Regions from separate parts of the Marinomonas profundi genome, predicted to be linked through region 2. Evidence: predicted binding sites of a transcription regulator. Region 2 holds the regulator's gene; the other holds the start of a gene.
What was found. The regulator sigma-54, encoded in region 2, starts transcription at its own class of promoters, with help from an activator protein. The targets are predictions, from matches to a motif close to TGGCACNNNNNTTGCTNT.

Region 1: a site for sigma-54 is predicted at 2,612-2,629, ahead of J8N69_RS00385 (CmpA/NrtA family ABC transporter substrate-binding protein). Genes of this name have one in related genera too.

Annotation. Positions count from the first base shown of each region.
Region 1 is NZ_CP073013.1:81,276-85,562, reverse strand. It holds gene J8N69_RS00400 (response regulator transcription factor) at 1-422, shown strand, start outside; gene J8N69_RS00395 (ANTAR domain-containing response regulator) at 677-1,282, shown strand; gene J8N69_RS00390 (CmpA/NrtA family ABC transporter substrate-binding protein) at 1,279-2,484, shown strand; gene J8N69_RS00385 (CmpA/NrtA family ABC transporter substrate-binding protein) at 2,837-4,249, shown strand; gene J8N69_RS00380 (ABC transporter permease) at 4,285-4,287, shown strand, end outside.
Region 2 is NZ_CP073013.1:3,005,747-3,010,033, reverse strand. It holds gene lptA (lipopolysaccharide transport periplasmic protein LptA) at 1-57, shown strand, start outside; gene lptB (LPS export ABC transporter ATP-binding protein) at 58-783, shown strand; gene J8N69_RS13980 (RNA polymerase factor sigma-54) at 859-2,349, shown strand; gene ptsN (PTS IIA-like nitrogen regulatory protein PtsN) at 2,367-2,816, shown strand; gene J8N69_RS13970 (HPr family phosphocarrier protein) at 2,826-3,095, shown strand; gene mgtE (magnesium transporter) at 3,100-4,287, shown strand, end outside.

The sequences.
Region 1 (4,287 bases), 720 kb from region 2:
TTCCTCAACAAAAACTTATCGTATTTCCCAACCAATCTAGTCAATCTGCGGCGCTGAGGCTTTTTTCTGTTGGGGTGAACGGGCAATGTGCTCCTTATATTGGTAAAGAGCAGTTGTCTTTGGTTTTGTCCGTGATTGATTCGGGTGAAATTTGGGGCGGGAAAGCGTTTATCCAGCAGTTAATTATGCAGTCGGCAGGTGTTTCATCTTCTGCTGACGGTAGCCTTCGAAGCTTGTCGGAACGTGAATGGGATGTCGCGCAATATGTGGCTAAAGGTTTGTCTAATAAGCACATTGCGTCAGCGATGAATATTACCGAACGCACGGTAAAAGCCCATCTGACGTCTATTTTCAAAAAGACAGATACGAAAGATAGGTTGTCACTTGCTTTGTTGGCAAAGCGATATGACACGGCGCTTTAATCTATAAAACGCCATGGTTTATTAAAACACGGTATTTAACACATATTGTGTGCATTGATTTGGTTCTTGAGACTTTTAATCTGCACTTTTTTTGCACACCATCGTGCTTTCTCTTCTTAAATCCCTATTTTATTTGTCTTTAAAGCCCTAAATAGGCTTTTTTAGTCTCTTTTTGTCATTTCTTCGATTGTCAAAATGGCGCACATATTGCATCTGCTTAAAGGTCGTTTATTGTTTTTTTAAGAGAATGCACCATGCCAGCGCCCCCAGCAAAAGAGTTGACCGTAATGCTTGTTGATAATGAGCCCGCGCGAGCCGCTATTGTCGAGCAGGCGATGCTAGATAACGGTTATCGTGTTATTAGACGACTGGAAAATGCTAAAAATTTGACAGAAGCGGTGAATGAGTCCCAACCGGATATGGTGATTATTGATATTGAATCCCCTGACAGAGATATGTTGGAAAATATGTCCCGCCTTACTCAAGACAACCCGCGTCCCATTGTGATGTTCGCCGAAGAAGACGACTCTCGACACGTAGAGGCCGCCATTCGAGCGGGTGTCAGTGCGTATGTTGTTGACGGTGTCAACAGCGCGAGTGTGAAGGCATTGCTGCAAGTTGCCATTGCACGATTTCGAGAATTCCAAGCATTAAGGTCTGAACTGGAATCGGTAAAAACTCAGCTTGAGGATCGTAAGCTGATAGACAAAGCGAAAGGACTAATAATGAAACATCAAAAATGTGATGAGCCCGCTGCCTATCAAGCATTGAGAAAGCTAGCGATGGATCGCAGTCAGCGTATGACGGATGTGGCGCGAAATGTGATTGCGGTGATGGATTTGATGGGAGGTTCAAAATGAGCTTAGTGGAAACAAGTAATATCATGCAGAGTGCTGAGCCAGTGCGTATTGGTTTTATCCCGTTAATTGATTGTGCGCCCTTTGTGATTGCCCAGGAAAAGGGCTTTTTTACCCAAGAGGGCGTGGCGGTGGCGTTGTCGAAAGAAGCCTCCTGGGCCAGTATCCGCGATAAAGTGGCGTTCAACCTGCTCGATGGCGCGCATATGTTGGCCTCTATGCCGATTGCCGCCAGTTTGGGCATTGGTACGATCAAAACCGCCATGCAAACCAGCTTTACGGTGAGCCATAACGGCAATGGTATCACTGTGGCTAATGTGCTTTATGAACAGTTGCAAGACTTTGCCGAAGCGTCGGTGGATATTCGTACCGGCGTCGCATTAAGGCGACTTATAGATCACCGAGGTGCGAAGGCTGCGCCGCTGCGTTTTGCGATTGTGTACCCTTATTCTTCGCATAATTATCAGTTACGCGACTGGCTTAGCCGAGCTGGGATTGACTCAGATAAAGACGTTCAAATTATTGTTGTGCCTCCGGTGAAGATGCTTGATAGCCTAAAACAAGGTGACATTGACGGTTATTGTGTGGGCGAACCTTGGAACAGTTTGGCTGTTGAGCAGGGGGTTGGTCATATGTTGGTAACCGGCTATGAGATTTGGGGCAGCACACCGGAAAAAGTATTTGGCGTAAACACCCACTGGGCTGAGCAACATCAAGCGGCTCATCTTGCGATTATTCGAGCGCTAGAAAAGGCCTGTGGTTGGGTAGACGACATCAATAATCAAACAGAATTGTTGAATATATTAAGCCACCCAGATTATCTCAATTGCACGCTAGAGCAGCTGGTTTATGGCTTTAGCGCGATTAAGCCCAAAGGCCAGTTTGATTGGCCGATGAAGGCTTACCAACGCTTTTCTGGCCGTGATATCAACAAACCGTTACCGAGTTACGCTTTATGGATTATGGCGCAGATGCATCGATGGCAACAATTGGGCGACCAACAAATAGGCCAAATCAGCTCTCTTAATCATCTGGCGGAGCAGGTGTATCGCCAGGGGTTGTATTATAAGGCATTGGGTTTGCCAGAAGAAAACGACGCCACGTGGCGCTTATCGACTGAGGAAGAAAGCACCTGGCTGGAGTCTGTGGCCGCTGGCAAGATACGCTTGCATCCTGAAGGGATTTTGAAAGGCTTTGAAAGCTAAGGATCTGTCTTTTTTTAGTGCGTTGTGCGTGATGATTGGGCAATAAGTTAGAATTTTAGTTTGAACGGTTTGTTATAATTTTCATAAATGATAAAAAAAATATTATAAATCATCTAGTTAGATTTATTGGCATGCTGTGTGCTTTGCTAAGAACAGAGATAACGAAGAACAGAAAAGCATAGAACTTTAAAATTTTTGGTGAGATTAACAACGATGGTTAATGATCACTCACATTATGGTTAGTCCAATGTAGGACTTTCTTTGAATGGCAAAGGCGCCTGTGAACACATGATATGTGATTTACATGCGCCTTTTTTTGTTTTTAAACGACCCTTTGATGCGGAGTGTGACGATGACCCTAAGATTTTTGAAAGCGGTAACCCCTTTACCGACACGTGTAACGGCTACCTCAAAAGCCAGTCTTTCGCTACTCGTGGCTTCTGTACTCTGGTCTGGTGTCGCCCATGCCGAGCTGGGTTATGCCGAAAAAGAAGAACTGAAGTTTGGTTTTATTAAATTAACGGACATGGCGCCATTGGCCATAGCGTATGAAAAAGGTTATTTCGAAGATGAAGGTTTGTACGTCACTTTAGAAGCGCAAGCCAACTGGAAAGTACTGTTAGACCGAGTGATTGATGGTCAGCTAGATGGTGCTCATATGCTAGCGGGCCAGCCACTGGGGGCCACGATAGGGTACGGCACGAAAGCTCACATTGTGACGGCTTTTAGCATGGATTTGAACGGTAATGCGATCACGGTTTCCAATACAGTGTGGGATGAAATGAAGAAAAACATCCCGGATGGCCCTGATGGCAAGCCCCTTCACCCAATTAGTGCCAGTGCGTTAAAGCCAGTGATTGATGGCTATAAAGCCCAAGGTAAGCCATTCAAAATGGGCATGGTGTTTCCGGTTTCTACGCATAACTACGAGCTGCGTTACTGGCTGGCGGCCGGCGGCATTCATCCTGGTTACTATGCTCCGGCTAAAGGGGATACCAGCGGCTACATAAATGCCGATGCTCTACTGTCGGTAACGCCACCACCACAAATGCCCGCCACCATGGAAGCGGGAACCATATCCGGTTATAGCGTAGGCGAACCGTGGAACCAACAAGCGGTGTTTAAAGGTATTGGGGTGCCAGTCATTACGGATTATGAAATCTGGAAAAACAACCCAGAGAAAGTCTTTGGGGTGAGCAGTGACTGGGCAGAACAATACCCCAATACCCACATTCGAGTCGTAAAAGCGATGATTCGCGCGGCCAAATGGTTAGACGAAAACAACAACGCCAACCGTCCCGAAGCGGTCAAGATACTCTCGCGTAGCCAATATGTTGGGGCCGATTATGAGGTGATTGCCAATAGCATGACAGGCACCTTTGAGTATGAAAAAGGCGACAAGCGTGAGATCCCAGACTTTAACGTGTTTTTCCGTCATCACGCTACTTACCCATATTACAGCGATGCGATTTGGTCTCTCACGCAAATGCGTCGTTGGGGGCAAATTGCCGAGCCAAAATCCGATGAATGGTTTATGAAGATCGCCAAAGACGTTTATCGTCCAGACATTTATGCTCAGGCGGCAAACGCCTTAATCGAAGACGGACTGATGACAGCGTCTGAGTTTCCTGATTTCGATAAAGAGGACGGCTTTAAACCACCGCAAAGTGATTTTATTGATGGTGTGACGTATGACGGTAAATACCCAAATGATTATCTGAAAAGCTTCAAAATCGGTTTAAAAGACGACGATCTTTTATTTTAGAGGCGAGTTCAATCAACAGGACAAGTGAGAAAAAAATG
Region 2 (4,287 bases):
GGCTCAGGAAGGGTCTTCATGACACTACAACCAGAAGCACCTGAGGCAAATCAGTAAATGGCGTTATTAGAAGCAATAAACCTCGCGAAGAGCTACAAAAAGAGAGCCGTTGTCAAAGACGTGTCCATCGCCGTTGAATCAGGCCAAGCGGTTGGCCTGCTTGGGCCAAATGGCGCCGGAAAAACAACATGCTTTTATATGATAGTTGGCATGGTTGCTAATGACGCGGGCGGCATTTTTATTGATGGTCACGACATTACAAAAGATGCCATGCACACTCGAGCTCAAAAAGGCATTGGCTACCTTCCGCAAGAGGCGTCTATTTTTCGTAAAATGTCGGTTGAAGATAATATTACCGCCATACTAGAGACACGCAAAGAGCTCAAAAAAAGCCAACAAAAAGAGCGACTTGAAGAACTACTGGAAGAGTTTCACATCACTCACATTCGTAGCAATCTGGGCATGGCACTGTCGGGTGGAGAAAGACGTCGTGTAGAAATCGCCCGTGCCGTTGCGATGAACCCCAAATTCATCTTACTTGACGAACCCTTCGCCGGGGTCGATCCCATCTCCGTTGGAGACATAAAACTCATTATCAAACACCTCCAAGAAAGCGGCATCGGCGTCTTAATAACCGATCACAATGTCAGAGAAACACTAGACATATGCGATAAAGCTTATATTGTTGGCAACGGTTATATCATAGCCTCTGGCAACGCCAACGAGGTCATTAACAACGAGCAAGTAAAAAAGGTCTATTTAGGCGACGACTTCCGCCTGTAACCCCTTATCATTGCTGTAGAAAGGGAGTAGTATGCACAACTCGTTCCAATTCACTCAAATAAAAAGAGTTGCTCTATGAAGCAGTCTTTACAGTTAAAGCTGGGTCAACAGCTGACTATGACCCCTCAGTTGCAACAAGCGATTCGTTTGCTGCAACTTTCTACGTTGGATTTAAAGCAAGAAATTCACGAGTTCCTTGAGTCTAACCCACTCCTTGAGCTAGATGACGATGAGCCGCTCCACACAGATATCCCTGCCAGCATTGAATCAAAAAGTGCCACCGACCCTTTGGCCGACAACGCTTCTGGCGAAAACAGCAACGAAGAAGCCGGGGTAGAATCTGAATGGACAGAAAACATCCCAGAAGAACTATCGATTGACAGTAACTGGGACGACACCTATCAAAGCTCCGCCGCGGTCAGTGATCACAACAATAGCTATGAAGGGGAAAGCGACTTTGAAAGCCGCAACGCGCCCGCCGAAAGCATTCAAGATCATTTAATCTGGCAACTCAATCTCACCCATATGTCAGACAGAGACATAGAAATAGCCTACGCCATCATTGAATGCGTTCAGCCCGATGGCTACTTAAGCATCTCCCCCGATGACATTTGGGAATCGTTGGGTACTGAGCTAGAAGATTTGGATATAGAAGAAGTCATTGCCGTCCAACACAGGTTACAGCGCTTTGACCCTGTGGGTGTTTGCTCAATCGACCTGCGCGATTGCTTACTGGTTCAATTAGAAGCTTTTCGAACCCACCCGCTCTATAAAAGCACCCACAACCTGATCAATCATTATCTGCCACTGTTAGGCAATCGTGACTTTGTTCAACTTAGCCGTAAAACCAAACTAAAAGAGGAAGCACTAAAAGAAGTTGTCAGCTTAATACAACAATTGAACCCTCGCCCTGGCTCACTGATTGATGTCGATGACACCGACTATGTTATTCCTGACGTTTCAGTGAAAAAACACCAAGGAGTCTGGCAAGTAGAGCTCAATAACGAAGCATTGCCTCCGGTTAAAATAAATGAAACCTATTCAGCCATGGTCAGTACGGTCGCAACAGCGGAAGACGCAAGCTACATAAAAACATCACTCCAAGAAGCCAAATGGTTCATGAAAAGCTTACAAAGCCGTAATGAAACCCTATTAAAAGTGGCCAGCTGTATTGTTAATCGACAAATTGAATTTTTCGAATTAGGCGAAGAAGCCATGAAACCCATGGTGTTGCATGATGTCGCCGAAGAAGTCGGCATGCACGAGTCAACTATTTCTCGCGTGACGACACAAAAATACATGCATACGCCAAAAGGCATTTTTGAGCTCAAATACTTTTTTTCTAGTCATGTTAATACCGCCTCTGGAGGAGAGTGTTCTTCTACTGCGATACGGGCTATGATTAAGAAACTAGTGGCTGAAGAGCCAGCAAAAAAACCTTTAAGTGATAATAAATTAGCGGCTATTTTGGCCGATCAAGGCATACAGGTCGCTAGACGAACTGTCGCCAAATATCGTGAGGCGATGAACATCCCTCCTTCCAATGAACGAAAACGACTGGTCTAAACGGAAAGCATTTTATCATGTCCTTGAAAACATTATTAAAAGCAGATCTTGTTCTCGCAAAACAAGAAATCGTTAGTAAAAAACGTGTTCTAGAAAGTATTGCCGAAACCGCCGCCAATCGACTGCATTGCAACAATGAAGAGATTTATGATGCACTACTCGGTCGAGAAAAACTGGGCAGCACCGGCATAGGCAATGGCATCGCCATTCCACACTGCCGCCTAGAGTCCGCCAACCATACCGCCATCGTAGTGATGTCGCTGCAAAGCCCAATTGACTTTGACTCAATTGACAAACGCGCCGTTGACCTTATTTTTGCTTTAATTGTGCCACCTAATGAATGCGATCAACATCTTGCCAGCCTAGCGCAAATTGCCGAATTGGCGCAGTCAGCGGAAGCATTAGAAAAGCTACGCAGCGCCCAAAGCAACCAAGAATTATTCGATATTTTTGAATCCTTAATATAGGAAAAGCGTATGCAGGAAGAGTCGATCACCATTATCAATAAACTGGGCCTACACGCCCGCGCAGCCGGCAAGCTGGTCGAAACCACCAGCCAATTTTCTTGTGACATTACCATCGAAAAAGAAGGCCGTAATGTTGACGGTAAAAGCATTATGGCGATGATGATGCTGGCAGCGGGAAAAGGCACTGAAATTCGCATCAAGACCAATGGCGATGATGAAAACGAAGCAATCAAAGCCATTATAGATCTCATCAATAACCGCTTTGGTGAAGACGAATAACCCTATGTCAGAGCAAAGCATTTTATCACATCTGCAAACAGTCACCGAATCCCTTGAGTCCGGTGCCACTATGCAGATTCGCTATCTATTAAATGGCGCTCTGCCCGCACAAGACGTTGCCCGACTACTAGAATCGTCCCCACCAAAAGAACGTAAGCTTCTATGGGAACTGATTGACGCAAAAAATGAAGGCGAAGTACTGCAATATCTCAGCGAAGATATTGGCATTCAATTCCTAAAAAATATGGATACTGAGCGACTTATCGCGGTATCCGAACATTTTGAAAGTGACGACCTCGCCGATTTACTCCAGCATTTACCGGAAAAAGTCGTAAAAGAAGTACTTGCCTCGATGTCAGGTCAAGACAGGGCAAGAGTCGAAGCCTTATTAAGCTACTCGGAAGATTCCGCTGGCGGCTTAATGAATACCGACACGATTACAATACGGCCAAACATCACCGTCGATATTGCTTTTCGATATTTGCGCAGGCACACCTCATTACCAGACATGACGGACAACTTACTGGTCGTCAGTCGTTCAGATCGCCTTTTGGGCATACTCCCACTGACTAAGCTTCTGGTGTCTGATACAAACGCGACCATACGCGACATCATGGAAACAGAATTCACTGTCATTACCGCCGAAACGTCCGCCAGCGATGTTGCTCATCTGTTTGAAAACATGGATTTAGTCTCCGCTCCTGTGATTGATGGCACCACAAAAAAGCTCTTGGGACGCATTACCATAGACGATGTGGTCGATGTCATTCGTGATGAGGCTGAGCACTCCATGCTCAGCATGGCGGGTCTTGACGATGATGAAGACACCTTTTCTCCTATCATGCAAACCACCAGACGACGCGCGGTATGGCTTGGAATTAACCTGATCACAGCCTTTATTGCATCTTATGTTATTGGATTATTTCAAAACACCCTAGATCAAGTGGTGGCATTAGCCATACTCATGCCAATTGTGGCCAGTATGGGCGGCATAGCCGGATCACAAGTGCTAACATTGGTGATTCGGGGGATCGCGTTAAACCAGATAGGCTCAACCAATGCACGCTGGCTACTCAACCGAGAACTGGTGGTCGGCTTGATCAACGGGCTATTGTGGGCAAGTGTTATTGCGGCTCTAACGGCACTTTGGTTTGACAACATAAAGATTGCCTATATCATAGCTGGCGCCACC